4 regions of the Microbispora sp. NPDC049125 genome follow, and region 1 is predicted to be linked to each of the others. Evidence: riboswitches for the same ligand, from Rfam matches in the RefSeq annotation. Region 1 holds a riboswitch; each other region holds the start of a gene.

What was found. A riboswitch is a leader RNA that binds a small molecule or an ion and turns the genes downstream of it on or off. The one in region 1 is predicted to bind cyclic di-AMP.
Region 2: it holds a riboswitch for cyclic di-AMP, as region 1 does, so the genes downstream of both, AB0B72_RS05075 (C40 family peptidase) here and AB0B72_RS35340 (C40 family peptidase) in region 1, are expected to answer to the same signal.
Region 3: it holds a riboswitch for cyclic di-AMP, as region 1 does, so the genes downstream of both, AB0B72_RS35055 (glycoside hydrolase family 25 protein) here and AB0B72_RS35340 (C40 family peptidase) in region 1, are expected to answer to the same signal.
Region 4: it holds a riboswitch for cyclic di-AMP, as region 1 does, so the genes downstream of both, AB0B72_RS38100 (CHAP domain-containing protein) here and AB0B72_RS35340 (C40 family peptidase) in region 1, are expected to answer to the same signal.

Annotation. Positions count from the first base shown of each region.
Region 1 covers NZ_JBEZDW010000047.1:6,623-14,113, forward strand. Annotated here, with positions in the region: gene AB0B72_RS35335 (winged helix DNA-binding domain-containing protein) at 87-1,199, shown strand; gene AB0B72_RS35340 (C40 family peptidase) at 1,304-1,723, opposite strand; cyclic di-AMP (ydaO/yuaA leader) riboswitch at 1,950-2,107, opposite strand; gene AB0B72_RS35345 (glyoxalase) at 2,539-3,267, opposite strand; gene AB0B72_RS35350 (alpha/beta fold hydrolase) at 3,377-4,237, opposite strand; gene AB0B72_RS35355 (MarR family winged helix-turn-helix transcriptional regulator) at 4,335-4,859, shown strand; gene AB0B72_RS35360 (GNAT family N-acetyltransferase) at 5,004-5,765, shown strand; gene AB0B72_RS35365 (hypothetical protein) at 5,863-6,594, shown strand; gene AB0B72_RS35370 (cyclopropane-fatty-acyl-phospholipid synthase family protein) at 6,691-7,491, opposite strand, start outside.
Region 2 covers NZ_JBEZDW010000003.1:179,236-186,726, forward strand. Annotated here, with positions in the region: gene AB0B72_RS05055 (DEDD exonuclease domain-containing protein) at 1-1,212, opposite strand, end outside; gene AB0B72_RS05060 (GNAT family N-acetyltransferase) at 1,260-1,820, opposite strand; gene AB0B72_RS05065 (NYN domain-containing protein) at 1,967-3,283, shown strand; gene AB0B72_RS05070 (NlpC/P60 family protein) at 3,454-4,398, shown strand; cyclic di-AMP (ydaO/yuaA leader) riboswitch at 4,711-4,872, shown strand; gene AB0B72_RS05075 (C40 family peptidase) at 5,024-5,506, shown strand; gene AB0B72_RS05080 (hypothetical protein) at 5,670-6,533, shown strand; gene AB0B72_RS05085 (glycosyltransferase family 4 protein) at 6,650-7,491, shown strand, end outside.
Region 3 covers NZ_JBEZDW010000046.1:4,453-11,943, reverse strand. Annotated here, with positions in the region: gene AB0B72_RS35070 (zinc-dependent alcohol dehydrogenase) at 1-681, shown strand, start outside; gene AB0B72_RS35065 (PP2C family protein-serine/threonine phosphatase) at 862-2,100, shown strand; gene AB0B72_RS35060 (DUF2332 family protein) at 2,134-3,069, opposite strand; gene AB0B72_RS35055 (glycoside hydrolase family 25 protein) at 3,135-3,896, opposite strand; cyclic di-AMP (ydaO/yuaA leader) riboswitch at 3,909-4,053, opposite strand; gene AB0B72_RS35050 (DUF72 domain-containing protein) at 4,233-5,186, opposite strand; gene AB0B72_RS35045 (XdhC family protein) at 5,328-5,858, shown strand; gene AB0B72_RS35040 (hypothetical protein) at 5,912-6,094, opposite strand; gene AB0B72_RS35035 (sulfurtransferase) at 6,154-6,750, opposite strand; gene AB0B72_RS35030 (MarR family winged helix-turn-helix transcriptional regulator) at 6,860-7,366, shown strand; gene AB0B72_RS35025 (GlxA family transcriptional regulator) at 7,415-7,491, opposite strand, start outside.
Region 4 covers NZ_JBEZDW010000059.1:11,158-18,648, reverse strand. Annotated here, with positions in the region: gene AB0B72_RS38105 (NAD-dependent epimerase/dehydratase family protein) at 1-658, shown strand, start outside; cyclic di-AMP (ydaO/yuaA leader) riboswitch at 1,001-1,136, shown strand; gene AB0B72_RS38100 (CHAP domain-containing protein) at 1,150-1,830, shown strand; gene AB0B72_RS38095 (RNA polymerase sigma factor) at 1,960-3,204, shown strand; gene AB0B72_RS38090 (Clp protease N-terminal domain-containing protein) at 3,239-3,940, opposite strand; gene AB0B72_RS38085 (ArsR/SmtB family transcription factor) at 4,122-4,466, shown strand; gene AB0B72_RS38080 (alpha/beta fold hydrolase) at 4,645-5,331, shown strand; gene AB0B72_RS38075 (RNA polymerase sigma factor) at 5,458-6,006, shown strand; gene AB0B72_RS38070 (hypothetical protein) at 6,003-7,004, shown strand; gene AB0B72_RS38065 (carboxyl transferase domain-containing protein) at 7,076-7,491, opposite strand, start outside.

The DNA.
Region 1 (7,491 bases):
GTTCCGGATTGCCGGATTTCCGGTCAGGAAGTGGCCGGACGCCTCTCTAGCGTGGGATGTCGAAGCGCCGAGAAAGGGAGCAGGCAATGAGCGTCCACGGTACGGCTCGCGTGAGCAGGCTCTCGCGGCGTGCACTCAACCGGGCACTGCTGCACCGGCAGTTCCTGGCGGAGCGCACGGGCCGCACTCCCCTTGAAGTGATCACACACTTGGTCGCGATGCAGGCGCAGGAGCCCAACTGGCCGTATGTAGGACTGTGGAGCAGGATCGCCGGGTTCGAGCACGGCCATCTGCACACGCTGCTGGAGAAGCGGGCAGTGGTCCGCTCGGCCCTGCTGCGCGGCACCCAGCACCTGACCGCGGCCGACGACTTTCGCCGGCTGCGGCCGGTGCTGCAACCGGTTTTCGACCGTACGGCCCGCGCGTCGCACTTCGCCCGAGCGGGCGCGGGTATCGACACCGATTCGCTGATCGCGGCCGGGGCGGAGATCCTGGCCGTCGGCACGCTGCCCCGGCGGGAGTTGGGCAGGCTGCTGGCGTCGCGTTACCCCGGCCGCGACGGGAGGGTCCTGGCAGGGGAGGTGGAGCTCAGGACCCCACTGGTCCACACGCCCGAGACCGGAGCATGGGGCGGCTGGGGCACCAGGAGCGCCGTCTCGGTGACCCGCGCCGAGGAATGGCTCGGCGCCTCCATGGAACCCGCCCCCGCCGAGGATCTCGTACGCCGCTACCTGGCGGCGTTCGGGCCCGCGGGGGTCATGGATGTGCAGGCGTGGTCGGGACTGACCCGGCTGCGCGAGGTGATTCACGAGATGCGCGGTGAGCTGCGCGAGTATCGTGACACCGAGGGAAGGGAACTTTTCGATCTGGCGTCCTCACAGGAGTTGCCCGATCCTGACACGCCTGTACCTGTGCGGTTCCTGCCCGCCTACGACAACGTGTTGCTCGGTCACGCCGACCGGGCCCGGGTGATCGGCGACGCCGACCGCAAGCGGGTGATGCCGGGCAGAGCGGTGGTGCTGCCGACCTTCCTCGTGGACGGATTCGTCCACGGCACCTGGTCACTCAAGGGCGTGTGTCTGCACATCGCTCCTTTCCGGTCACTGCCGGCGGCCGGCGTGCGCGCGGTGATGGAGGAGGCCGAACGCATGCTGCCGTTCGTGGGAGCGAGCGAGCTGTCTTACGGCGAAGCCCCATAGCGGCACCGGGCTCCACGTCGCCGGCCGGCGCGCACCTGGTCGTCCCTCGGCGGAGACGCCCTGACACGCGTCAGGACATCTCCGCCGAGGATGTCCGCCCAGGATCAGACTCCGGGGCGCACGGCGGTGACGAAGCTGCTCCTCCAGTAGCCCTTGAATCTGTCGATGCTGACCACCGCGCCGGAATGGGGGGCGGCGATCACCCTCTTGTGTCCCAGGTACATGCCCACGTGGCCGCCGCCGTTGGTGAAGATGAGGTCGCCAGGCTTGAGGTGCGCCAGGGAGACCTTCTTCCTCACCGCGTTGAGCATGGACCACGTCGTGCGCGGGAGCCTGACGCCGGCCTTGCGCCAGGCGAACTGGACCAGCCCGGAGCAGTCGAACGCCCGTGGCCCCGTGGCACCCCACACATAGGGATCGCCGAGGTGTCTTTTCGCCACGGTGATGGCGCGCTGGGCCTTCTCCTGCTGGAGGGCGGACTTGGTGAGCTTCTTGTCCGCGGAGGCCTCCTCCGTGGGTGCCATGGGAGCCGCGCCGATGTACGGGACGGCCCCGGCAACGGGAGGTGGTGCGACGGGCTGGAGTGGGATGACCGTCAGGGCCGGGGGTGGGGCTGTCACCGTCCCGGAAGCGGCGGCCGCGGGCAGTGCGCTGAAGGCCCCTACGGAGGCGGTGAGCGCGACGCTACTCAAAGTGACGCAGGCAGCGCGGAGCAGAGTGGTGGAGTTGGCAGACAGGGGGAACTCTCCTAGGGTCTTCCGCTTGCGCCTACCGGGTTAGCTGACGGATTCGGGCGGGGAAGTCGCCCTACGGCGCATGGCGCGCCGATTCACCCCAGACCTTCGTCGAAGGTCGCTGGTTCCCCGGTTCCGTGCCTCCTTGCTGCACGGATTCGGCAGGTCACCGACGCTCCAGGGGGGCGGAGAGGGCAGAGCGGCGGTGACAGTTGGATGTTGGCTTTCGAACGCGGCCTGGCCGGGTTCGCAATGGCGGTGCCACGGTGACGCCGCCGTAGGGCAAGGAAACTACCAAGCAGTCCCATATTGCCGCAAAGGGGACAAAAGGCATAAAGATCGCATAAAGCGGATCAAAAACATGAAACCGCAGGTCAGGGTGCCTGTAGTCGGCGAATGTGATGCGCGTCACAGGGGGCGGTTCGGCGTCCGGCGGGCCTGCCGGCGTCTACTGGATCTCCGCCTTGGTCCTGGCGTACGCGGTGATCGCGGCCTTCTATGTCCACCGAGCTCGTACTTATGGGGTGGGCGCCCGCATCCTGCCGTATGTCGGCGCCTCGCTGAGCTGCGCAGGGACCGATTGCCGTGAGTGGCGCCTCCCCCTTTCAGGGAAGCCACTCCTGAAGTCCCTCCAGATGCCCGAGCTCCGACTCGATGCGCTGCCTGTCGCTGGAGGTGAGTTCCAGACCGCGCAGATCGGAGATCCACGGATCGGTCGGCTCGCCGAGGACCATGGCCAGGTCGATGAGGTGGCACAGACCGATGGCCCGCTCGACCGCGAGGGCATCCGCGCCATGCCTGCGCACCCCGGATTTGAGCGCGCGGAAAGCCTGCAGGTCGTCGAGTTTGAACTCGCGCAGAATCCGGGCGTTGTCGAGCGCCTTGGCCAGGCCTGTCAGCTTCTTCGAGCCGCCGTACTCCAGGTCGGCCGGCTCGTCACGCTGGATGAATATGATCGAGTTCCCGGACGGGTCGATCAGCGTGAACCGGGACGCGCCCGTCCGGTAGCGGGTGATCCGCGGCAGGCCTGAGCTCAGCACCTTGCCGTAAACCCGGCGCATCGCCGCGACGATCGCCGCGTGATACGGCGCCACGGCGTCGACCATGACCAGGCAGCCTCCGGACTCCTCCCGGGCCGGATCCAGCCCTTTGGGCGCCGGGCCGAAGTGCAGTTGGAATCCGCTCCATCGCAGCGCCAGATACACATAGGGCTTGCTCTGCCTGTAGGTCGCCTCGAACCCCAGCGCTTCGTAGAACGCCAAGGTCTCCTCCACCGACGCGCACGGCATCAGCGGCACCGTCGTCTCGTTCGGCCGGACCGCAATCTCACTCACGGCATCCCACCTTCCAAGTCGTCCGGCGATGCTCGCACCCCGCGGCGAACCCCGCACATGGATCGTGCCAACCCCATGGGGGCACGGCTTGTGCCGGCGGGCGCCGTCTTCAGGCCGCGGTCCTGCCGAGAAAGCCGGCGATGCGAGCGTTGATCTCGGCGGCCTCGTGCCATGGCATCGCGTGATGGGACACACCCGGTATCACCGCGATCTCCGCGTGCGGCATGACGCGCCTGACGGCGGATGCGACGCGATGAGGGACGTGAGCCCTGCTGCGTCCGGCGAGGAGCACCAGAGCCGGCGTCGGGAGCGCACGCAACAGGTCTGGCCTCGGACGTTTCCCGGTGACGACTCTCGCGCCGGGGAACTGCGCGGCCAGCTCGTACAGCCGCAGCCAAGCCGGGTCGGCATGAGCGCCGTCGGTCTCCCACCTCAGGAAAGCTCGCGCGCGCGAGGGGGTCGGCGTGATGAGGGTCGGCAGCGCGCGCAGCAGATACCCGGCCCGGAACCCCGCGAAGCACTGCGTCGGATCGAGGAGCACGAGCTGCCGGACCCGCTGGGGCGCATGGACGCCGTACGTCAGGGCGATCCATCCACCGTAGGAGTGACCGCAGACGGCGGCGCTCCCGAGCCCGAGCCCGTCGAGCACCCCGTCCAGCCAGCCGAGTAAGTCGCGGACGGTCCGGGGAGGCCGCTCTCCCCGGACGCTCCGTCCAGGCTCGCCGATGCGGTCCACGGCGTACAACCGATGCCGGCGCGCGAGCTCGGCGGCGTTGGCGAACCACGTCGCCGCCGTGGTGCCACCGCCGTGCAGCAGGATCAACGGCGGACCGTCCGCGGGCCCGCACACGTTCACCCGCGTCGTGCCGTACGCCGACGGCAGGTCGACCGTCTCGACCTGGACCGGCCAGCGCTCCAGGACCGCGTCGTAGGCCGCGAGGAAGGCCGTGCTGTATCCGCCGTCAGCCATGGTTCACCCCCGTAATCTCTCGCTCAGCAAGTATCTCGCCCAGCGAGATAAATTGATACTATGGGAGCGAGGCGCGTGAGGAAAGGCGGCGGACGACGTGGACGAGCAGGACACCGGGATGAAGGTGGTGCACCTGCTGAGGGCCATCACCGTGGAGCTCGATCGAATCGGCGAGAGGTTCGCCGGCCTGCACGCTCTTCATCCAACCGATGTGCGTGCGCTCATCTGCCTCCTGGACGCCGCCCGCGCGGGCCTGCCGGCCACCCCCGGAATGCTGGGGGCGCGACTCGGCCTCAACTCGGCGGGCACGACAGCGGTGATCGACCGGCTGGAGAGACTCGGCCATGTGCGCCGTGAGCGCGACAGCGGCGACCGCCGGCGTGTGTTGCTGACGGTCGAAGAGAGCGCCGTCGCGCTCGGATGGAGCTTCTTCGGGCCGCTCATCCACGAGATCGTCACGATCATGGGGCGCTTCGACGAGGCGGACCAGGCGATCATCGAGCGCTTCCTCAACGACGTCCACGAGGCCGTCGCCCAGGGGCCGGCCGGCCCGGAGGAGCGCCCGCACCCGGCCGCGAGCGCCTCCGTCGTTCACGTTCATCCGGAATCCCCTCCCGTTTGATCGGGAGGCATCGACAGCGGTTGGCGCGAGGTCGCCGAGCCCCTCCCTGAACGGGTGCGTGAGAGGTCACCTGAGCAGCGGGCAGTATCGTCCCTCTTCAGCGAGGTGCGAGTCGCCCGCTATGGGGGAACGGGGGAGACGGCCATGCACATCACCGCTGATCGGATGGCGGCGGCGTACTTCGACGCCGTCAAGGTCCTCTGCGGGGTGACGCCGATGGGCTGGTACGCCGAGCGGGGCACCGCCCGCGCGGCGGTGACCCACGCGAGAGCCGCGTCGTTGAACGTGGCCTACGACACGGCTCCGGAGCCGGATCTCGGATCGCTCGACGAGATGGCGGCCGAGGTCGGCAGGCGGGTCGCGCCATGGTCGATCATGGTGCGTGGCGAGGCGGGCGACGAGGTCGCCGGCCTCGCGGCCCGGCACGGGCTGGTCGAACGCGAGGAGTTGTCGTTGCTGGCCTGCGCCGCGGGCGACATCGTGTTCCGGGGCGACGCGGTCCAGCGGAAGCTGGTGCGTCAGGTCGGCGCGGCGGCGAGCGACCTCTACACCGAGGTTCTCACCCAGGGCTTTGAAGCTCCCGAAGGTGCCTTCGGCTCGTTGATGGGCGGTGGTGTGCTCGACGCCGACGCCATCACCGGGTATCTGGCCGAGGAGTCCGGCCGGCCCGCCGGCACCGGGCTCGGGATGCGGACCTCCGGTGTGGTCGGCGTGTTCAACATCGCCGTCGTTCCGGCCGTACGGGGTCGTGGGTTGGGCCGGGCGATCACCGAGACCGTGCTGCTGGACGCCGTCGCGGCCGGAGCCGAGGCGGCCTACCTGCACACCAGCGCGATGGGCCGGCCGCTCTACGAGTCGATGGGCTTTCGCCTCGTGGAGAAGTGGACGGCCTTCGAAGCACGGTGACGGACGCCGCCGGTGCTCACCGATCTCGATAGAGGCGGGGTCGCCGCTTCAAAGCGGCGGACCTACCCGACCGTGCCACATCTGTAGGAGAGGATCCATGAACTTCAGTGAGACCGTGCGCTCGGCCTTCCGGCGTGGTGAGAGCGACGTCGTGGTGCGCATGAGCGAGGCCGAGATCGAGCGGGCCCGGGCGGTCGGCGACCCGGCGGGCGAGGTGGAGGCCCGGTACAGCCTGGCCCGGGTCGCCATCCGCGACGGTGACCTGCCGGGTGGGGAGGCCCAGGCCCAGGAGGCGCTCGCGGTCGCACTGCGCTCCGGTGACCGCAGCCTTGAGGAACGGCCGAGGCACGTGCTGGCCGCCGTGGCGCGCATGTCGGGCGACCTGCTCCACGCTCGGGATCTGTACCGGGAGAGCATCGCCCTCAACGAGGCGCTCGGCCGCCCCGAGACGGTCAACTCCGAGTATCACAACCTCGCGTTCTGCGAGCTGGGCCTGGGCGATCTCGACGTGGCGAGGACGCTGTTCGCCGAGGGCCGTGAGCGGGTCTTCGGCAACGGCTGGGCCGGCTTCGTGCCGTACGTCTGCGTGGCGGGCGCCGCGCTCTCCTCGGCCGAGGGTGATCACGCGCGGGCGGCGCGGCTGACCGGAGTCGCGGATGCCGCGTTCGCGTCGCTCGGCCAGGTGCCGGATCCCGACGACGCGGCCGACCTCGCCAAGGTTCGCGCCGCCGCCGTCGAGGCGCTCGGCCCGGCCGCCTTCCAGGAGGAGTACGCCCGAGGCCGGCTCCTCGACCCGCGCGCGGCATTCGCCGACGATCGACGGCGATAGACACCGACGCGACAGCCTGCCGACTGGCCGGGAGACCCTCGCGTCCGGCGATGACGCCTGTCCGGACCGGAGGGAGTAGGTGGCGGCCCCCACGCTTCACGGTGACGCGGGAAGGGCCTGGTCGCCGGGGTCCGTGTCGATGGAGTCCGTGTCGTCGGCAGGGGCCGTTCTGTCTGCCCGCTGGAGGAGCAGGGTGACGAAGCCGAGGATCCCGCGGTAGCCGTGCAGCCACATGTCGCGGTGCTCCAGGGCGGCCGCGCGGACCGCGTCGGCGTCCGGCCCGGGGTTCTCATTGGCCCAGCGCAGAAGCGTCCCCGTCCAGGACCATTCGTACTCGTCCCATTCCGACAGATCGCTGGTGTACGCGTAGACCGTGTCGAACCCGGCGGACTCGGCTGCGGCGACGGTGCCCGGCAGGTCGAGGTACTCCGACGGCTCGGCCCCCAGCAGGGTGAGCGCCTCCGGCGTCGGCTCCCGCTCCCAGAACCCCTCGCCGATCAATGCCAGCCCGTTCGGCCGCAGGTAGCGCCGTACGCGGTCGACGGTGGGGCCGAGGCCGCCGAACGCGTGCGTGGCCCCGACGCAGAGGACCAGGTCGTATCGCTCGGCCACAGGGAAGTCGGCGGCCGGCCGTTCATGCAGCCGGATGCGCTCCCAGGCCCCCTGCGTCTCCGCGTACCCCTCGGCCGCCTTGAGCGCGTCGGCCGAGATGTCGACGCCGTCGGCGGTCGCGTCCTCGTAGAGCGCCAGCGCACGCAGCGTCCAGGCGGCCTCTCCGCAGCCGAGATCGAGGATCCTCGCCCCCTCGGGCAGCCGGGCCCGGCGCAGCAGCCGGGTCACGTGCGCGCCGGAGACCGGGGCGGCGATGGGATGATCACGATGAGCGAGATGGCTGAT
Region 2 (7,491 bases), on a different contig from region 1:
ATGCTGCATGGCGTGCCGGGCGCCGCTGACGTGCCGGCCGTAGGTCTCCTGGCTCTCGCGGCCCTCGCACGGCGCGCCGCAGCGGCCGATCTCGGCCAGCGCGCAGGCGGGGCGCCGGACGCGGGCCGACAGCCGCTCGGTGCACTGGCGCAGCGGCAGCGCCTCGTGCATCGCGGTCCTCGCGTCGTCGGCGGTGCGGGTGCTGCCGAAGGGGCCGAGGTAGGCGCCGCCGTCGTCCTTCACCTCGCGGACGATGCTGAGCCGGGGGAACGGCTCGTCGGTCAGCTTCAGCCACACCACCCGCTCGGGAAAGCGCGATCTGCGGTTGTACCGCGGCTTCGTCGCACCGATCATCCTGAGCTCGCGGATCTCGGCCTCCAGGGCCGTGGCGCAGACGATCGTCCGCACCCGCTCCGCGATGCCCACCATCTCCCTGATCCGCGCGCGCGTCTCGCTCGCGGTGAAGTAGCTGCGGACGCGGTTGCGCAGGTTGGTGCTCTTGCCGATGTACAGCGCCTCGCCCTTGGCGTCCTCGAAGACGTAGACGCCCGGGACGCCGGGCACGCCCTCGGACAGGTGGCGTTTGCGGCGCTGCTCGGGGGTGGGGGCGCGGACGAAGCCGCGCAGCTCCTCAAGGGTGTGGACGCCGAGCGAGCCGACCCGGCCGATGAGCCCGTGCAGGACGTCGACCGTCGCCCGGGCGTCGGAAAGCGCGCGGTGACAGGGCTCGGTGGAGCTGCGGAAGACCCTGGCGAGGGTGCCGAGCTTGCAGTTGGGGGTCTCGTCACGGGTGAGCACCCGCCGCGCGAGGTCGGCGGTGTCGACCACCGGGTTGGCCGGCGGCGGGTAGCCGGAGGCGGCGCAGGCGGCCCGGATGAACGACATGTCGAACGGCGCGTTGTGCGCCACCAGCGCCGCTCCCTTGGCGAACTCCAGGAAGCTCGGCAGCACCTCCGTGAACTTCGGGGCGGCGATCACCATGGCGTCCGTGATGCCGGTCAGCACCGAGATGAAGGGCGGGATCGGGCCGCCGGGGTCGACCAGCGTGGCGAACTCGCCGAGCACCTCGCCGCCGCGCACCTTGACCGCGCCGATCTCGGTGATGGCGTGCTCGGCGGCGGAACCGCCCGTCGTCTCAAGGTCGAAGACGACGAACGTCACGTCTCGCAGGGGTGTGCCGAGCTCGTCCAGCGTGCCTTGTACCGCATCCACGCCCATGACCATAGAGATCCCGACCGACATTCGCGCCACGCCCGAGGTCAGGCAGGGTTCTCCCACTCCCGCCGCAGCATGGCGTAGACCAGCTCGTCGCTCCACTCGCCCGCGAAGAACTCGTTCTCCACGAGGTGGGCCTCCCGGCGCATGCCGAGACGCTCCATGACACGCGCCGACGAGGTGTTGCGGGCGTCGCAGCGGCCGTAGATCCTGTGCAGCCCCAGCTCGCGGAAGCCGAGCCGCAGCAGCTCGCGCGCCGCCTCCGTGGCCAGCCCCCGGCCCTGGTACGCCGGGTTGAAGACGAAGCCGATCTCGCCCTGGCGGTGCTCCTCGCTGCGCCAGAAGAGGGTCAGGTCCCCGATGACGACGCCGGTCTCGGGCAGCTCGACGGCGACGCTCAGCGCGTCGCCGTCCTCCCGCAGGCAGGCCTGGGCGATCTTGACGTCCAGCGCCGCCCGGGTCTCCTCCCTGGTGCGGGCGTCCCAGTAGAGGTACGTCGTCACCTCGGGCAGGGAGTGGAACGCGTACAGGTCGTCGAGGTCGCCGGGGCGGAAGGGGCGGAGGATGAGTCTCGGGGTCGCTATGGGATAGGAGGGCGTCAGCACGGACCGAGCCTAGGACCACCCGTGCCGCCCGCCGTGCCGGCCACCGTGCCGGCCACCGTGCCGCCCGCCGGAGATCGGCGCGCTCGACTCGTACACGGGTGCGGCGGTCGTACTCTTGTAAGAAGACACATACAAGGAGCGACGAGATGAGTTCAGCCGGAGAGGGCCTGTCTCGTCCGTTGCCCGAGCAGGTCCGGTTACATGTCGTGGAGGTCGCCGCGCAGGTGCTCGGCTCCATGCAGGCGACCGCGGTCCCGCCGCCGCTGCGCGGCATCGCCAAGTTCGACCCACGCAAGCGGGCCCGGCTGGGCAGCGCGCCGATCGCCGCCCAGCTGGAGAACGACAAGGAGTTCCGCGAGCTGGTGGCCGAGTCGCTGCAGGCGGCCTGGCCGGAGCTGGTGGCGAGCCTCGCCGAGGGCACCGTCCCTCCGGCGGCCGAGCCGGTCCTGGTCGCGGCCGCCGCCTACCTGACCCGGCCGCCCGGATGGCCCGGCCTGGTGGAGGAGGCGCGGGCCGACCTGGAGCGGGCCGCCTCCGCCGGCACGCAGCGTGAGCAGGCGGAGATACGGCTGCGCGAGCAGCTCGCGGCGCATCGGGCCGCGGCCAAGGAGGAGATCGAGCGGGTCCGCGAGCAGCTCAGGTCCGCCCGCGCGGAGAACTCGGACCTGCGGCGCAAACTGCACGACGCCCGGGAGCGGACGAAGGCGGCCGAGGCGCGCGCCGACGCTCTGGAGGCCGAGACCGCCGAGGCCAGGTCCAGGGCCTCCAGCGCCAACGGGGCCGCCGAGTCCGAGCTGCGCAGGCTCAAGGAGCGGCTCGCCGACGCCGAGCGCCAGATCGAGGCCAGCCGCCGGGCCGCCCGGGAGGGCCGCAGCATGGAGGACGCCCGCGTCCGCGTGCTGATGGACGCCCTGCAGGACGCGGCGGCCGGCTTGCGCAAGGAGCTCGGGCTGCCCACCACGATCAGCAGGCCGGCCGACTACGTGTCCGCCGTCACCCCCGGGGAGCCCGGCGTGACCGGCGTTCCCGCGCGCGCCCTGGCCAACGACGACCCCCAGCTCCTCGATCAGCTCCTGGCGATCCCCAACCTGCACCTGATCATCGACGGCTACAACGTGACCAAGACCGGCTACCCGTCGCTCACCCTGGCCGACCAGCGCGCCCGGCTCCTGACCGGGCTCGGCGGCCTCGCCGTGCAGGTCAGGGTGGAGGTGACCTGCGTGTTCGACGGCGCCGAGCTCAACGGGCCGGTCCAGGTCTCGGCGCCGCGGGGCGTGCGGGTGATGTTCAGCGCGCCCGGGGAGATCGCCGACGACCTGATCCGCAGGCTGGTGCGGGCCGAGCCGGTCGGCCGTGCCATCGCCGTCGTCTCCTCCGACCGCGAGGTGGCCGACTCGGTGCGCCGGATGGGGGCGCGTCCGGTGCCGTCGCTGACGCTGCTGCGCCGCCTCGGCAGGAGCTGACCCGGCCGTCCGCTCAGGGGCGGGCACGCTCCGCTCTCATCCCGTCGCCATTGGTGATGAGTGCCGCGAATACCTGCGAATAGGTTGTAGCTTCAAGATCGCCTAGATAGAGTCGCGCCGCAGGTTGAGGTCGATTCCGCTAGGGGGCCCGAGTGCGAGGGCGAGTACCGGTGGCCACGGCCGTGGCCGCCGCGGTTCTGCTGTTGCCGGTCGCGAGCGCACAGGCGGATCCGAAGCCGACGCTCGCTCAGGCCAAGGCGAAACTGCAGAAGCTGAACTCCCAGGCCGACCAGCTCGTGGACCGCTATAACGCGGCCAGTGAGAAGTGGAAGAAGGCCAAGAAGCAGTACCTCGCGCTGAACGGCGACTACAAGAAGCAGTCCGTCCGGGTGGACGCCCTCCGATCCGGGCTGGTCACGATGGCGGTCAACACCTACCAGGTCGGCGGGGACGCCGGTTTGGGCGGCGTCATCTCCGGCGGAGACCCCGGAGTGACGCTCAGCGGCCTCGCGGCGCTCGACCAGATCTCGCAGGAGCGGGCCGGGCGCCTCCGGGAGTACGAGGACGCCATCAAGGGCCTGAAGGACCGCAGGAACCAGAAGAAGGCGCTCTACGAGGCGGCCACCAAGGTCAAGGCCGAGCTGGCCGGCGAGAAGGACAAGGTCGACGACCTCGTCGACGAGCAGACGCGGCTGCTGCGCAAGCTGGGCGCGTACAACGCCGGCAATCCGAACAGCCCAGGCGTCGTCTACAGCGGCCCCGCGTCAGGCAACGCGCTGGCGGCGCTGCAGTTCGCCTACAAGCAGGTGGGCAAGCCGTACCGCTACGGGGGGACCGGCCCGGGGGCGTGGGACTGCTCCGGCCTCGTGCAGGGCTCGTGGGCGGCGGCGGGGGTCAACCTGCCGCGGACGAGCTACGAGCAGTGGGCGTGGGGCGCGAGCCGCAGAGTGTCGCTCGACGCCCTGGAGCCGGGGGATCTGCTTTTCCACGCGGGGTACGGCCATGTGGGCATGTACGCCGGCAACGGCAAGGTCGTCCACGCCCCGCAGACCGGAGACGTCGTGAAGATCGTCAGTCTCTCCGAGTATCACGCGATCGGGGCCGTACGCCCCTGAGGGTTACCTGGCGGGGTTAGTTCTGTTACCTGTGTTGCGTCAGCCATGCCCTGATGCGGGCGTTGTGAGCAGAGTCACATTTACCTCTTCGTTACATGAGTAACCTGCGGATTTGTCCGATTGTTGGCCGTTATTGGATCTTTATCCGCGGTTGAGGCTTTGCGGAAAGCCGGTCCGGCTCGGTAGCTTCTGGGCCGCGACAGCACGAGTGCTCGTCGCGGTGGGCACGGCCACCCGGCCGGCCCACCTGGCACCTCCACCGAAACGTCACCGACGCCGCCACGAGAAAACCCCCTGCAGAGGGCCCCTGGGCGCGGTGACCTGCCGAGTCCGTGCAGTCAGGAGGCACGGAGCCGGGGAACCAATCGACCTTCTCAAGCGGAGGTCAGGGGTGAATCGGCGCGACACGCGCCGTAGGGCGACTTCCCCGCCCGAATCCGTCAGCTAACCCGGTAGGCGCCAGCGGAAGAACCGAGGAGCAATCCTGTCTACCACCCCCGCTAGTCTGTCTCGCCTTGCCCGCATCACCCTCGGCGCCGCCGCTCTGTCGGCGTCCGTGGGAGCCTTCGGCACCCAGTCGGCGGCGGCCGATACGGGCGATTCGCTGACAGTTACGGTCACGAAGGTGACCACGGAGACCACCGCGAGAGCGGCCTCCAGTACGGCCTCTTCGAAGTCGTCCACCAAGGCGGCCAAGGCCGATTCGAAGAGGAAGGTGAGGAAGCTGAGCAGGGCCGCACTCCAGCGGGCCAAGGCTCGGCGAGCCGTCACCGCGGCCAAGAGTCGCATCGGCGCCCCCTACCGGTGGGGAGCCACCGGCCCGGGGGCGTTCGACTGCTCGGGCCTGGTCCAGTACGCCTGGCGCAAGGCGGGCGTCAAGCTTCCGCGCACGACGTGGTCCATGCGCAGCGGCGTGAAGAAGAAAGTCTCCTGGAACGCTCTACAGCCGGGCGACCTCGTCTTCACGAGCGGCGGCGGTCACGTGGGCCTGTACGTCGGGCACGGCAAGATGATCCACTCTCCGCACTCCGGAGCGCGGGTCAGGATCGACCCGCTCGACTCCTACCGCAAGCGCACCTTCGTGGGAGCGGTACGCCCCGGCGCCTGATCCGTCGTCCCCCGTGCGTCCCCCGTGCGTCCCCAGTGCGTCCGCCGTGGACCTCGGAATCAGGTGACCTCCACAGGAGCGCCGCGCCGGACCTCGTCCGGCGCGGCGCTCCCGCGTCAGGGGGTCTGTTAGCCTCGTGCCCCCGACCTCCCAGGTGAGGAACGTGAGCCAGACCCGCCAGGCCGTCGCTCAGCGTGCCGGGGCCTCCCGCACCCTGGCCCTGCTCGTCGCGGCGGTGACGCTGCTGGCGGGGGTGCCGGGATCCGGCCCGCGGGACATGCTGCTGCCCCGGGCCCGGGCGATCGCCGCCGAGCGTCCCTCCTTGTGGACGGGGGCGTTCGTCGCCCGGGGCGAGCACGCCGTGGTGATCGGGAATCCGAGAGGGCTCGTCACCGAGCTGGCCGCGCTCGCCGACGACGCGAGCCGTACGGTCGCCCGCGTCTGGGGACGGCCCGTCGACGCGGTCGTCCTCGTCCCGCGCACGGCGGAGCAGGCGGCCGAGCTGGCCGCACCGGCCAGGGTGGAGGGCATGGCGGCGCTCGCCGGTGCCGACCGTGTGATCGTCGAGCCGTCCGGGTTCGCCCGGCTGTCGGCGGCGGGCCGCCGGATCGTCGTGACCCACGAGCTCACCCATCTCGCCACCGGCGCGGCCGTCAGCCCTGGTATGCCGGTCTGGCTGGTGGAGGGCTTCGCCGACTACGCCGGCTACCTCGGCAGCGGGCTCCCGGTCACCACCGTGGCCGCCGAGCTGGCCGCGGACGTGCGCGCCGGCTCGGCGCCCCGGGAGCTTCCCGTACGCGCCGACTTCGACGCCGGCCCGGTACGGCGGGCCGAGGCGTACGAGGCCGCATGGCTGGCCTGCCGGTACGTCGCCGGGCGGTTCGGCGAGCGGCGGCTGGTCGCCCTCTACCGCGCGGCTGCGGCGTCGGGCCTGGACGCCGCCCTGCGTGGCACGCTCGGCATGACGGAGGCGGAGCTGACCCGCTCCTGGCGGGCCTACGTGCTCGACCAACTGGCCTCGCCGTAGCGGCGCGGGGGTCCCGGCCGCGCCGCGCCGGCGAGCTGGGACAATTCCGTGGGCCGGTGATCGGACCCGGCCGGCATCACGCCGTCCGCCCCGGGTAGCCGCAGGCGGACGGGACCGTGGGCCGGGACGAGGGCGAGGGGGTGGGGGCGGCGAAGCGCACTCTGATCGTCACCAACGACTTCCCGCCCAGGGCGGGAGGGATCCAGGCGTTCGTGCACGGGCTCGCCAGGTCCCGCCCGCCGGGCTCCGTCGTGGTGTACGCCCCCCGGTGGAAGGGGTGCGAGGAGTTCGACGCGCGTCAGCCGTACGAGGTGGTGAGGCACCCCTCCTCCCTCATGCTGCCGACGCGGGGGGTCGCGCGGCGGGCGGCCGGCCTGGTCGAGGACGGCGGCACGGTCGTCTTCGGCGCCGCGGCGCCGCTCGGCCTGCTCGCCCCCGTCATGCGGCGGGCCGGAGCGGCCCGGGTCGTCATGCTCACCCATGGGCACGAGGCCTCGTGGGCCGGTCTCCCGGTCGCGCGCGGCCTGCTGCGCCGTATCGGCCGGGACGCCGACGTCGTCACCTACCTGGGCGAGTACACGCGGCGCCGCATCGCGCCGGTGATCCCCGGCACCCGGCTCGTACGGCTGGCGCCCGGCGTGGACACGGCCGTCTTCCACCCGGGGGCGGGGGGCGACGGGGTGCGCCGGTCCCTGGGCCTGGGGGACCGCCCGGTTGTGGTGTGCGTCTCCCGGCTCGTCCCGCGCAAGGGCCAGGACATGCTGCTGCGCGCCTGGCCCCTGGTGCTGCGGCGGGTCCCCTCCGCCGCGCTGCTCCTCGTGGGCGGCGGCCCCTCCCGTCAGGGGCTGGAAAGGGCGGTGGCCCGGGGCGGCCTGAGCGGCTCGGTCGTCGTCACGGGCTCGGTCCCGTGGGAGGCCCTCCCGTCGTACTACGACGCGGGCGACGTGTTCGCGATGCC
Region 3 (7,491 bases), on a different contig from region 1:
GTGCTGTTCCTGTCCGACATCCTGCCCACCGGTTACATGGGCGCCGAGATGTGCGACATCCAGCCGAGCGACGTCGTCGCCGTGTGGGGCGCCGGCCCGGTCGGGCAGTTCGCCATGGACGGCGCCCGGGTGCTCGGCGCCGCTCAGGTCATCGCGATCGACAAGGAGCCGTACCGGCTGCGCATGGCGGAGGAGGCCGGCTACACCGTCGTCAACTTCGACGAGGTCGACGTCCGCTCCAGGCTGCTGGAGCTGACCGGCGGGCGCGGCCCGGACAAGTGCATCGACGCCGTCGGCCTCGAAGCCACGCACGGAAGCGCCCACATCAGCGTCTACGACCGGGTCAAGCAGGCCGTCCGGTCGGAGACCGAACGGCCGCACGCCCTGCGGCAGGCCATCCTGTCGTGCCGCAGCGGCGGCGTCGTGTCGGTCGTCGGCGTGTACGGCGGCCTGCTCGACAAGTTCCCCGCCGGGGCGTGGATGAACCGGTCGCTCACCCTGCGCACCGGGCAGTGCCACGTGCAGCGGTACATGAAACCGCTGCTGCGGCGGATCGAACGAGGTGAGATCGACCCGACCCGGATCATCACGCACACCCTGCCGCTGGAGCAGGCGCCGCACGGCTTCGACATCTTCAAGAACAAGCGGGAGAACTGCGAGAAGGTCGTCCTGAAGCCCTGACCCGTCCAAGGATCTCCCCAGATCCGGGGTTCCCCTGCCCCGAGCGGGGGTACGGAGCCTGGCGGCCGTCCATCGGGCGGCCGCCAGACCGCTTGGATACGCTGTGACCGCCGGACATGTCGGGTTTGCAGACACCGGCCGAGACAGCGGAAGTCCATCGATGGACGCGGGTGATCACATGTGGCCGGGACCGTGGTAGACGCCGCAACGGCACGGATGCTCACCGGGCTGCTCGAAGCCAGCCACCTGGCCGCGCTGGAGCAGCTGCCGGCACTCACCAAAGAGCACGCGGCTCAGGCCGGCCTCCACGGAGTGCTGATCTACCTCGTCGACCTGCAGCAGGACGTGCTTCGGCTGATGGCCGACCAGACGAAGGAGACGGGCGGGGACGAGGACGCGCAGACGGCCGAGCTGAGGATCGACGCGACGCTGGCCGGGCGCGCGTTCCAGGAGACCCGGATCTTGGAACGGCCCCGCACCGGCGACGAGCCGCGCTGCTGGTGGGTGCCGCTGCTGGACGGCACGGAACGGCTCGGAGTCTTAAGGGTCGGCTCCTCTGACGCCCGCCCGGAGGCCGAGGACGACCTCAGAGCCCTGGCGTCGGTGATCGCGCTGCTCGTGGCCAGCAAGCGTTCTCTGAGCGACTCATACCCCCGGCTGGTGCGCACCCGGCCGATGCACGTGGCCGCGGAGATGCAGTGGAAGCTGATGCCGCCGCTGGCCTTCGCCTGCGAGCAGGTGGTGATCAGCGCCGCGCTGGAACCGGCCTACGAGGTCGGCGGCGACGCCTTCGACTACGCCATCGACGACGACACCGTGCACCTCGGGATCTTCGACGCGATGGGCCACGACGTCTCCGCCGGGCTGACCGCCTCCCTCGCGGTCGCCGCCTGCCGCAACAACCGCCGCCGGGGAGCCGGCCTGGTCGAGACGAGCGAGGCGGTCGAACGCACGTTGATCGGCGAGTTCGGCCGGGCCACCCGCTTCGTCACCGCGATCCTGGCCGATCTGGACATCTCCACCGGTGTGCTGAGCTGGGTGAACCGCGGCCATCACCCACCGGTCGTGATCAGGGACGGCCGGAGGATCACCACCCTGCGCTGCCCGCCCGCCCACCCGATGGGGCTGGACCTCGGCCTGCCCGTCACGCTGTGCCACGAACAACTGCAGCCGGGCGACCGGGTGGTGTTCTACACCGACGGCATCACCGAGGCCCGCGGCAGCCAGGGCCGCGAGTTCGGCCTCACCCGCTTCGTCGACTTCATCATCCGCCACAACGCCGACGCCCTGCCGGTGCCGGAAACGCTGCGCCGCCTGATCCACAGCGTCCTCGACTACCACGGCGGCCATCTCCAGGACGACGCCACCGTGCTGCTGGTCGAATGGCACGGTACGGACGCCGGCGAGCTGACTCCCTGACCGCGCGGGTCGCCGTGGCCCACCGCGCCGGCGTCACCCGAACCAGACGATCGCCTGCCCGTGCCCCCGGGTCCAGGCGAGCGGCGTCCCGTCCAGTGCGAGCACGTTGTGCAGCGCCTCCCCCGGCGGCCGCGGCAGCCCGTCGCAGGGCATCACGCCCGGGGCCTCGTTCGCGATCCAGTGCCCGGGCAGCCGGCGTACCACCTCGGCGAACGCCTCCCGCCTCGGCGCCGGCACCTGGTACATCACGGAGGTGTGGAACACCACCAGCGTCGCGCCCGCCGGCGCCCGCGCGGCCAGCGCCGGCAGGTCGTCCACCAGGTCTCCGCGCACGAGGAGCGGCGGCTCGGCCGCGGCGACGGCCGCCGCGGCCCGCAGCCGGGCGCGGCGGTGCGCGTGCTCCGGCCAGATGAGGGCGTCGAGCCACGCGACGTCGGCGGGGTCGGTCACGTCGAGCGGGTTCAGATCCAGGCCGGCCCGCCACACCACCTCCGGCACGCCCGCCGGCGGCGCCACTCCGGTCGCCGCGCATTCGAGGACCGGTTCGCCGGAGCCGACCAGGTGGTCGCCGTAGCGGTAGGCGTAGCGGTCGGGGTAGAGACACAACCCGGCGGACGCGCCGACCTCCAGCAGCGCGAGCGGCTGCGGCAGCGCGGCCAGCAGCGGGAGCAGCACAGCGCACCGCCCCGCCTCGTTCGTCTGGGTGGCCCGGGTGCGCATCTCCGTCTCTATCGCCGGCCAGTTCGCCACCGTGTAGTCGTGGAAGGCGGCCGGATCCTCGACCGGGCCGCCGAGGAGCCGTACGACGCCGAACAGCAGGTTCGGCTGCCGCTTGGCCGGCGGCAGCGTGCCGAGCAGCCCGAGCACCTCGTCGTCGCGGGAGACCGCGAGCGACAGCCGCTCGTAGGCGGGCGACACGCCGTGCGCCTCCCGCGCGGCGAACTCGGCGTAGCTCTCGGCGGTCGTCATGTCCCCATGATGACCCGAACGGCCGGCGCGCCGAACCAGAAGTGGACCCGGGCCTGCACCCGGGCTCAGCGGCGGCCGAGGGCGCGCAGCTGGCGGGGAGTCAGGGAAGAGACGTTCTGGTCGATGGGGGTGTCCGTGTACTGGTGGATCGTCCAGGTCTTCCAGTCGGCGGGCGGTGTGACGTCCCCCTGGGCCCTGCCGTAGTGAGCCACCCACAAGGGGTACTGCTGCAGGCCGTAGCCGTAGGTGTTGGCGAAGTTCCAGCCGCTGTAGAACATCGGGGTGACGCCGGTCTTCTCCTTCACGTGAGCCAGCCAGGCCTTCGCCCAGCTGTTGACGTGGGCGACGGACTCGTCGTCACTGGTCTCCAGGTCCAGCACGAGCAGGTCTCCGGGCTTGCTGGGCTGCTCGTTCACCACCGACAGGAAGTAGTCGGCCTCGGCGATGGGATCGTTGGAGGGGTGGCCGTAGTGGTAGACGCCCCGGACGATGCCCTTCTTGTCCAGCTCACGCCAGTGCCGTGCGAAGGCGGGGTCACGGAAGTCCAGGCCCTCGGTGGCCTTGATGATTCCGAACTGTGCCCGGCTGGCACCCCAGTCGTAGTCAGACTCGTAGCCCGAGACGTCGGAGCCGTAGGTGTACGGGGCGGTGTGCTCGGGGCCGCCGGGCACGCCGCCGGCGTGCGCCGGGCCGCTGGGCACGAGGGTGGCGGTGGCGACCGACATGGCCATGGTCACGCCTGCGATGACGGCGCCGAGGCGCTTCTTCGAGAGGCTCAGCCGCTTCTTGGGAGAGGGAGCGGCCGAGATGGGGCGATGGTCGGGCATGAAGGTGTTGACTCCTTGCTTCCATGCCGCCTACCGGGTTAGCTGACGGGTTCGGGCAGGAAGTGCCCTACGGGGCGCAGCCTGGGCCGGCGCTCCGATTCACCCCGAGAGGATGGGTCCCCGGCTCCGCGAGACGCGGATTCGGCGGCCGCGCACTCCTGCCGGGACGGAGGTCCCGCCGGAGCGCGCGGTCCGGGCAACGAAAGTGGCAGCGGAAGCGAGGGTGGGGGGCATCGCTACACGCGCCACTACCCTCAAAGGTACACACAACACCATAAGGGTGTAAATAGGACAAAACACCTCTTTGCCTGGCGAGCGCGTAGGTCGGTCTGCGGATCACGACCACAAGGGAGGGGCGTCGGCATACGGCTCTCCCGGCGCGGGCGGCGGCGCGGGCCGCACGACGTCGGCGCCCCGCTCTTCCAGCAGGTCGGCCAGCCGCGCGGCGTTGCGCTGGGAGTTGTCGGCGCAGCAGTTGTTGGTCAGCACATGCGTCGCCGCCGCCTCCTCTGACAGTTCCGCGATCCGGCCGGCCCAGCCCTGAAGCTCCTGCTCGGAGTACAGATATCCGAACCGCTCCTCGATGACCCGGCTCGTCCACTTCTCCGAGTGACCGTGCAGCCGGACGACGGCGAGGTCCGAGGTGGCCGCCAGCACCGGCGGGATCGACGACGGGTGACCCTGCGGCATGTCCACTCCCACGTACGGCAGATCGTTGCCGGCCAGGAAGCCGAGGGTGTCCCGCTGGGTGTCCCCGTCCATCCACGCGGCGTTGCGGAACTCGACGCAGACGCGCATCGGCAGGCAGCGGTCCCGGCATTCGAGGATGTAACGCCGGTTGGCGGCGCCCGGCGGGAACCACTGCGGGAACTGGAACAGCACCGCGCCCAGTTTCCCCGCCTCGTGCAACGGCTCCAGCGCTCCCAGGAAGCGGCGCCACACCTCCTCGACGGCGTCCGGAGGGAGATCACGCAGGTAGAGGGTCCGCTTGGACTCCCCGGCAGCGGCCCGCAGATCCTTGTAGAGGGCCGCCGGCCGGGTCGGATGCTGCGTGAGCAGGGAGAACGCCTTCACGTTGAAGGTGAAGTCCTTCGGCGTACGGTCACGCCACAGCTCGGCCGTACGCCGGGCCGGCGGGTTGTAGTAGGTGGCGTCCACCTCCACCAGGGGGAAGCGGCCGGCGTAGTAGCCGAGCCTGGCCTCGGGCGTGGAGGCGTCGCGGGGGTACCAGCCGGAGGCGAGGAGCGACTTGTCCGTCCACGAGGCCGTACCGATGAGGATCTTGCCCATTCCCCGACCGTAGGCGGCTTCGCGTCTCCATATGGGCGGTACGCCTCGAAACCCATCACACCGGGCACCCATCACACCGGGCACCCATCACACCGGGCCGAGCACGCCGGCGGAACCGGACGGACCTGAGAGACTGTCGTCATGCCCCACAGCCATGATGAGGACCCCGCGTGTGACGTCGCCCACGGCGACGCGCTCCCCGAGGGGGCACGCCGGACGCTCGTCGCGGTGTTCGCGTCCCCGGTGGCGGGCCACCTCCTGAGGCTCGGCGCCGAGCTGGGCTTCCGGCCGATCCTCCTGGAGCCGGACGCCGGGCGCCGCCTCGACGGCCTGCCGATGGGCTCGTTCCCGGTTGTCCGGGAAGCCGGCGACTACCTGGACGGCGCGGCCGACGTGGTGGTCACCGACCACCACCGCGAGGAGATCGGGCCGATGCTGCGCGACGTCCTCAGGAGCCCCGCCCGCTGGATCGGCATCATGGGAAGCCCGCGCCACACCGGCCCGCACGTACGGGCGCTGGCCGAGCTGGGCGTCCCGCCCGAGGAGATCGCCCGCGTGCATCGCCCGATCGGGCTCAACATCGGCTCCCGTACGCCCGCGGAGATCGCCGTGGCCACGCTCGCCGGTCTGATCGCCGACCGGAACGGCCGGCCCGGCGGCTTCGCGTTCTGATCACCGATCGCGCCGGCCGGCGCCTGTCCGGCCACGTGAACGGCCCCAAGCGCCTAGTGAAGCCCAAGCAGCATGAGGATGACGAGGCCGACGAGGTGAAGGCCCACGACGAAGGCGATGAGGAAGAAGAACACGAACTTGGCCGGTCCGTGCTCGAAGTCCTTTCCCTCCTTCAGCGGCGGCCGTGCCGCCTGGCGGTCGGCGATGCGCTCTTCCAGGGTTTTCCTCTGAGACATGACAGCCTCCGCTGACGTGGTCATCTGCTGGACCGGCCCCTCTTCCGTACGGGCCGCGATCAGGAGGCGGGGCCGCGCTCGACGGGGACGCCGACGAGCGAGCCGTACTCCGCCCACGAGCCGTCGTAGTTCTTGACGCCGGGCCGATCGAGCAGCTCACTGAGCACGAACCAGGTGTGCGCGCTGCGCTCGCCGATGCGGCAGTAGACGATGGTCTCCTCCGCGTCCGGATCGACCGACGCGCCGGCGTACAGACGGCGGAGCTCCTCGTCGGATTTGAACGTGCCGTCGTCCGCGGCGGCCCTCGACCATGGGACGTTCCTGGCCGTGGGGATGTGGCCGGCCACCTGAGCCTGCTCGTGGGGCAGGTGCGTGGGGCCGAGGATCTTGCCGGAGAACTCGTCGGGGGAACGGACGTCGGCGATGCTCTTGGTGCCGATGGAGCCGATGACCTCGTCCTCGAAGCCGGCCTTTCCGACGAAGTCACGCCGGACCGGATCCTGGAGGTCTTCCCTCCAGTCGATCTTCACCGCGCCGCGGATGTGGTTCTCGTCATAGGCCCTGCTGTTCTCGTCGACCTCGGCCAGGACGACACCCGGGTCATCGAGGTGCTCCAGGACCCAGGCGGCGTCGACAAGCACGTGGGAGCGGCTCATGGCTTCTCTCTCTGACGAGGGGATGCGGGGTTGCCGGCGAACGATTAGTACACTAATCGTTAGTACACTATCTGTTATAGCATGGGTTTCGACTTCCATGGAGGTGCCCATGAGTGACCTCGGCGACATCGCCGACCCGCTGGCCCTGGAGAACCAGGTCTGCTTCGCTCTGGCGGTCGCCTCGCGCACGGTGATCGCGGTCTACCGCCCCCTGCTGGAGCCGATGGGGCTGACCCACCCGCAGTACCTGGTGATGCTCGCGCTGTGGCAGCACGCGCCTCTGTCGGTCAAGGACCTCAGCCGGCTGCTGCAGGTCGATCCCGCCACGCTGTCACCGCTGCTCAAACGCCTTGAGACCGCCGGGTTCGTCCGTCGGCCCCGCGCCAGCGACGACGAGCGCTCCCTCGCGGTCACCCTCACCGAGGCGGGAAGGCGACTGCGCGCCGAAGCCGAGAAGATCCCCCCGGCGATCGTCGGGCGCCTGGGGATGGAGCTCGCCGAGCTCAAGGATCTCCACCAGGCGCTGACCCGGGTGATCGCCGCCGCCAACGATGCCAACAACTCTCACCGGGCCGCGCACGGACAGGATCCGCAGGGCATCGCCGCCGTGACGTGACGTCCGAGGCCGGGCCCGGGCTTCGTCCCGGCGGTTCCGTACCCGCGCTCAGACGACTTCCAGGGCGGGACGCCGAGGCGTCGCCCGGGAAGCGGGGACGGTCGTGCGGAAGCGGGCGGCGTACG
Region 4 (7,491 bases), on a different contig from region 1:
CGATGCCTCAGCTGACGCGGAGGCGACCGGATACCCCGAGGACAAACGGGGTGGCGAGCTCGCCGCGCTGGAGGCGTTCGGCGACCGGGCGGTGCTGGCGCGGGCGGGGCTCATCCTCGGTCCGCACGAGGACCTCGGGCGCCTGCCCCACTGGCTGCTGCGGGCCGAGCGGGGCGGCCCGATGCTCGCGCCCGGCCCGATCGACCTGCCCCTGCGCTTCATCGACGTCCGGGATCTGACGGACTGGATGCTGGACGCGGCCGAGGGCGGCGTGTCCGGACCGGTCAACCTGGTCAACCCGGCCGGGCACGCCACCATGGGATCGCTGCTGCGGGCCGTCGTCGACGTCACCGGCGGCCGGGCGGAGCCCGTCTGGGTCGCCCCCGAGGCGATCGAGGCTGCGGGGATGGACCGCTGGGCCGAACTGCCGGGCTGGCTCCCGCCGGAACCCGAACTGGCGGGGCTCGTCTGGACGGACATCAGGCGGGCCGAGGCCACCGGACTGCGCTGCCGGCCCCTGGAGGAGACCGTGGCCGACACCTGGGCCTGGCTGGTCGCGGGCGGCCGGGTGCCGCCTCCCGGCATGGCGGAGCTGGGTCTCGACCCCGCCAAGGAGCGGGAGATCCTGGCCGCTTGGGGGCGCCGGCGGAGCGCGTGACCACACCGGGCCACTCGGGGCGACGACCTGATGGCGAGCGCCGGGGGCGTGGCGTGCGGGCTCCGAGGCGAAAGGCGGTGGCGCACGGGCTCCCATGCGAGGAGCGCTGGCGTACAGGCCCCGAAGCGAAGGCAATCGTAGATCTACCTGACCCTCACCCAGGCGATCTACCTGCGACGACGTCCAGGCCTTGACGGAAAGCTGCGACGTAAAATCCGACTTATCCTTACTTGACCGGTTTCGGCGTAGAAGTTACCTTTCATGTAACTCGGGGCATAGTTGTCCGTTTGCCCGGTCAAATGTGCCCCTCTCAGGATCGACACGACCGCCCGGCCTCGGATGGTCGTGTCGCCGCCGAGTCCGCGTCCGCGCGGAGCCGGGGACCCACCTCTCTCCGGGGTGAATCGGCACCCAGTGCCGTAGGGCGACTTCCAGCCCGAACCCGTCAGCTAACCCGGTAGGCGGCATGGAAGCAAGGGAGTACGCCCCGCATGCATGCCCTCAGGACCTGTCTTAGCGCTGCCCTCGCGACGGGAGCCCTCACCTCGGCCCTCTCCGTGGCCCCGTTCGCCGCCCCGCTCGCGGCCCACGCGGACAGCGGGCCCTCGGCACGGACCGTCGCGGACGGCGCCCCCCAGCTCGACCCCCTCGCCAAGGCCGCGGCCGGGCTGCCCAAGGTCGGCCCCGGCGACGTCCTGAAACTGGCCGCAAGCCAGGTGGGCATCAGCGAGAACGCCAACGGCGGGGGCACCAAGTTCCAGCAGTGGTACATGTCCACCCCGCGCGCCAGGGAGACCCTGTCCCGGGACGGCGGCACCCTTTCCGGCTACGCCAACGCGCCGTGGTGCGACATGTTCGTCTCCTGGGTCGGCCAGAAGCTCGGCATCCAGCCGGTCATGGGCTCCGACGCCTACACGGTGGAGCACGCCCGCTGGTTCGCCGCCCACAACCGCTGGGGAACCGTCCCCAAGCCGGGTGCGGTGGTGTTCTTCAGCTGGAGCGGCAGCAAGAACTTCGACGACATCGACCACGTCGGATTCGTCGTCAAGGACAACGGTAACGGCACGATCCGCACCATCGAGGGCAACGCCGGCGGCGGCGCGGTGCAGATCCGGAACCGGCCCACGTCCAGCATCACCGGATACGGCTACCCCTACTACACCGCTCCCTGATCACCGGAGGCGCGGTCCTCGGCGCGGGTCGTGGTTGACTGGGACCCCTCGAACCTGATCGACGCCGGGCCGCGCCGGCGAGGAGGAGGGACGCCCGTGGTCACTGCCGGCCCCGCCGGGGGGCGGGAGATGACGGCCGACCGCCGGATCGAGGACGAGCTGCGCAGGCTCGCGCCGCTGGCGCTGGGCTCGCTCATCCGGCGCTACGGCCACTTCGACGCCTGCGAGGACGCCGTACAGGAGGCGCTGCTCGCCGCCGCCGTGCAGTGGCCGGCCGACGGCGTCCCCGACAATCCGCAGGGCTGGCTCACCACGGTCGCCTCCCGCCGCCTCATCGACCAGTGGCGCAGCGACGAGTCCCGCAGGCAGCGGGAGGCGACCATGGCGGCGATGTCCCCGCCGGACGCCCTCCAGGCCCCCGAGCCCGGCGATTGGCGGCCCGACCGGGACGACACGCTCACTTTGCTGTTCATGTGCTGCCATCCGGCGCTGTCGGCGCCCTCCCAGGTGGCGCTCACCCTTCGGGCCGTCGGCGGCCTCACCACCGCGCAGATCGCCCGGGCCTTCATGGTGCCGGAGGCGACGATGGCCCAGCGCATCAGCAGGGCCAAGCAGCGCATCAAGACGACGGGGATCCCGTTCGGCATGCCGCCCGAGCAGGAGCGCGAGGAACGGCTCCGGGTGGTCCTGCACGTGCTGTACCTGATCTTCAACGAGGGCTACACCACCACCTCGGGCCCGGACCTGCAGCAGGCGGAGCTGACCGGCGAGGCGATCCGGCTGGCCAGGGCCGTCCACCGGCTGCTGCCCGAGGACGGGGAGGTCGCCGGGCTGCTCGCGCTGATGCTGCTCACCGACGCCCGGCGGTCGGCGCGCACCACCCCCGACGGCGCGCTGGTTCCCCTCGCCGAGCAGGACCGCGGCCGGTGGAACCGCGACCAGATCGCCGAGGGGATCGCGCTCATCACCGAGACGCTGGCCCGCGCGCCGCTGGGGCAGTACCAGCTCCAGGCCGCGATCGCCGCCGTGCACGCCGAGGCGTCCACCACGCGGGACGTCGACTGGCCCCAGGTCGCCGCCCTCTACGAACTGCTGGAACGGGTGACCCCCAACCCCATGGTCACGCTGAACCGCGCCGTCGCCGTCGCCATGGTCCAGGGCCCGCAGGCCGGCCTCGACCTGCTGCGGCCGCTCGACGCCGACGACCGCCTGGCCGGGCACCACCGGCTGCACGCGGTCCGCGCGCACCTGCTGGAGATGGCCGGTGATCACGCCGCCGCCCGGTCTCTGTACCGCACCGCCGCCCGCCGTACGGCCAGCCTGCCCGAGCAGCGCTACCTGGAGGCCCAGGCCGCCCGGCTCGGCGACGCCTAGCCGCGGTCCGCCGCGGCATCTGATCGTTTCGCCGCTACTTGTCGCCTGCGGCGGACCGTTTGGCGATCTCGGTCTTGACCGTCTCGTGCAACTCGTCCGGCGTGAAGCCGAGGTTGCGCAGGATCTGCGCGGCCGGGCTCTCCTCGGTGCGCATCAGGCCCAGCAGCGAGTGTTCCGTGCCGACCCAGTCGTGGCCGAGCTCGGCCGACGCGCGAAGTGCGTGCTCGATGGCCTCCATGCTCTCCGGCCGGAACGCGATGTGACCCCGCGGCGCCTTCTCTCCCGCCGGTGGCAGCACTTCCCCGATCGCGTCGCGGATGCGCTGCTCCGACTCGGTTTTCGCCATCAGCACCTCGTACGCCAGGCCCCGCGGCTCGCCGAGCAGGCCGAGCAGGATGTGCTCCGTGCCGATGAAGTCGTGCTTGTGCGTCCGGGCGGCCTCCTGCGCCAGCACGATGCTGTGCCGGTTCAGGTCGGTGAACCGCTCGAACGGGGTGGGCGCGTGGCGCTGCTGGGCGGCCTGTTTGGAGACCCCGATGGCGTCGCCGATCTCGCTCCACGAGGCGCCCGCCTGCTTGGCCTTGCCGACATAGTGGCTGACGAGCTGGTCACCGAGGTCGGACAGGGTCTTGTTGCGCAGTTGCGCCTCGCTGATGCGGGCCAGGTGGTCGGCATCGGGAAGTTCCTCGTCGAGACGGGCGATCAGGTCGGCGAGGCTGATGTTGAGTGGACTCATGCGTCAATCGTAGATTGACGACTCTCTGGTCGTCAATCTTTAGTTGACGCCCGGTCCGGGTGTGCTCGGCGCGGGCCGCGAGTTCCGCGTCCGGCGGCCCGCGACCCAACTCATGAGGCGGCATACCCGGCACTGTTATTTAGAGTTGACTTATATAACGGACTGCTGGAAGCCTGGCGCCATGCACGCGTTCGACGTCCTCGGGGATCCGGTCCGGCGCCGCATCCTGGAGATGCTGGCCGGCGGGGAGCGCTCCGCCGGCGAGATCGGCGCCGTCGTCCAGGAGGAGTTCGGGATCTCCCAGCCGGGCGTGTCCCAGCACCTGCGTGTGCTCAGGGAGAGCGGGTTCGCGACCGTCCGCGCCGAGGGCACCCGCCGCCTGTACGCGGTGGACCCGGAGCCTTTGCGCGAGGTCGACACGTGGCTCGACAACTTCCGCCGGTTCTGGACCCAGCGGCTGGACGCCCTCGGGACGGAACTCGTGCGGGGCCGCCGCGAACGCAGGACACAGGACGGCTCGACCTGAGCGCGACCTCCATCGCCGGGCCCGGTTTTGTCGGTCCCGCAGCCTAGAGTCGATCCGCTCTCTATCGACGTGGCTTCGGATAATGGAGGTGGTCCCGTGGCGACCGCGAAGGCGGCGCGGCAGGCCCGCGCCACGAGCGGCGACGCCGCCGTGCACCGGCCGGACAGGAGGGCGTGACATGGCGAGCTACGTTCTCGTTCCCGGGGCGGGCGGCAGCGCCTGGTACTGGCACCGGCTCGTCCCCGAGCTGTGGAGGCGGGGACACGACGTGGTGGCCGTGGACCTGCCCGCCGCCGACGAGTCGGCCGGGCTCTACGAATACCGCGACACCGTGATCCGGGCCATCGGCGACCGTGTCCGGCCGATCCTGGTGGCCCAGTCGATGGGCGGGTTCACCGCGCCCCTCGTCTGCGAACAGGTGCCGGTCGATCTGCTGATCCTGCTCAACGCCATGGTCCCTGCGGCCGGCGAGTCGGCGGGCGAGTGGTGGGACGCGACCGGTCAGGCGGAGGCCCGCGCCGCACAGGCCGTACGCGAGGGCCGCACCCCCTCCGACGGCGTCGACCTGCTCGTCGACTTCTTCCACGACGTCCCGCCCGAGGTCACGGCGGAGGCGATGGCCCAGGGCGAGCAGGCGCAGGCGATGAAGCCGTTCACCCAGCCCTGGCCGCTGGACAAGTGGCCGGACGTCCCGACGGTGTTCCTCCAGGGCCGCGACGACCGGTTCTTCCCTCTGGATTTCCAGCGCCGTGTGGTCAGGGAACGGCTCGGAATAGAGGTGGAGGAGATGCCCGGCGGCCACCTGGCCGCCCTCAGCCGCCCGGTCGACCTGGCCGACCGGCTGGAGGCGCTCGCGACCCGCTGACCTCCCTGCGCCCCGGGACGTGCCCGCCTCTCCCGGAACCCGCGCGAAATGATGAGGCCGCCTTCGCCATGTAGGAGATGTCCGCATTTTCGTACTGACGAAGGAGACCAGCCATGGGAACCGCCCGTGGGTGACGACCCGGTGGCCAGGTTCGAGGCCGTCTACAGGGAGACCTACGACCAGATCACGGCTTATGCCGTACGCCGTTGCGACTCGCCGCAGGACGCGGCCGATGCCGTGGCGGAGACCTTCGCGATCGCCTGGCGCCGGGTGAACGACCTGCCGCCGGGGCAGGAGGCGAGGCTCTGGCTGTACGGCGTGGCTCGCAGGGTGCTCGCCGACCACCGGCGCAGCGCGGTCCGGCACCGCGTGCGCGACGTGGAACTCGACACGGAGATGGCCGATCTGTACGCCGACGCCCCTGACAGCGGGGTCGGGCTGAGCGCCGTCGCCGCGGTGTTCCGGACCCTCACCGACGACGATCGCGAGCTGCTGTCGCTGGTCGCCTGGGAGGGCCTGGAACGCGACGAGATCGCCACCATGCTCGGGGTGTCCCGCAATGCCGTGCGCATCAGGTTGTACCGGGCCCGCAGGCGCTTCTCACGTGCGCTCGACGAGGCCGGAGTCCGTTTCGAGGCGAAGGGCCGGATGATTCCGGCCGGGAGGTCGTTGTGAAGGACATCGACGAGATCAACGGGCTGCTGCGGCCGCTTGCCCGGATCGAGCCCGGCAGGCCGCGGAGCCAGGCGTCCGGCGCGGGGGCGCGGGCACTCCTGGCCTCGATCACCACTCAGGAGCCCGGCACCATTCACGAACCCGGCGCCATTCACGAACCCGGCGCCACCCGGCGGGACCGGCTTTCACGGCAGGGTTCGCGCGGGCCGCGCCGTCTCGCGCTGGGCCTGACCGCCGCCGCCGTGGTCGTGGCGGGCGGCGTGATGGGGCCGGGCCTGCTGGGTGGCCCGGCGATGTCCTACGCCAACGCCGCGGTGGAGATCCGGCGGGAGGGCGACCAGTACGTCGCCCGCATCAAGGATCCGTTCGCCGAGTACGGCCGGTACACCGAGGCGTTCCACGCGGTCGGCCTGCACGTCGATCTGCGCCCGGTGCCCGTCTCGCCGGGCGCCGTGGGGAAGATCCTCGGCATGATGATCACGAGTAAGGAGCGGCCCAGCCCGCAGGGCCCGGTGGATCCCTCCGGTCCCCGGTTCGGCGGCGTCGCGCTGACGATGCGGACGGTGCCCGACGGATGCCGACCGGGACATGACAGCCACTGCTACATGGAGATGCGGATCCCCGGCGGCTTCACCGGCGACGTCTTCGTAAAGCTGGGACGCCAGGCGAGGCGGGGCGAGGAGTACGCGAACTTCGACTCGGCCATGGCCCCCGGCGAGATGTTCGACGGTGTCCGGCTGCGCGACGGCCGCACCGTGGGCGACGTCCTGGCAGAGGCGCGCAAGCGTCACCTGACCACCGTGTTCAGCCTGATCCGGACCGACGCGAAGACGGGCGGCCTGTCCTTCGAGCCACTGCCATCCGGCCAGGTCGGGCGCGGCTGGATCGTGTGGAACGCCTGGCAGGTGAAGGCCGGGGTGATCCGGCTGCTCGTCACCCCGGAGCGCCTGCCGGTCAACCCCTTCTACAACGGAAGCGCGCCGCCACCCGCTTCCTGACCAGATGGCCGCCGGCTCCGTGCCTCCGGGCAGGGAGCCGGCGGACCTCGTCGAGGTGACGCGAGGTGCGGTCAGCGCAGGCGGGACTCGATGGCCTCGATGATCCGTGGGCGCAGCTCGGCGGCGCGGATGACGGCGTCCACGGAGCCCACCTCGACCGCGCGCCGGATGTTGTGCACCCGGTCGAACTCCGCGGCCACCTCGCCGAGCTTCTCCGCGCGGACCGACGAGCGGAGCTCGTCGAGCTCAGCGGTCAACGCGGCGCGGTCGGCGCCGGAGGCGGCCGCGGCGCGGGCCTCCAGGTCCCGCACGCGCGGGTCGGCCGCGGTGCGGGCGTTGACGTCGCCGGAGAACACCACCGCGGCGGCGGGAGCGCCTCCGAGCACCGAGGCGAACGAGCCCTCAAGCGCGAGCACGGTCATGTTCGGGTTCAGCGCCTTGGAGAACACCACGAACGCGCCGCCGTGGTACCGCGAGATCACGCAGA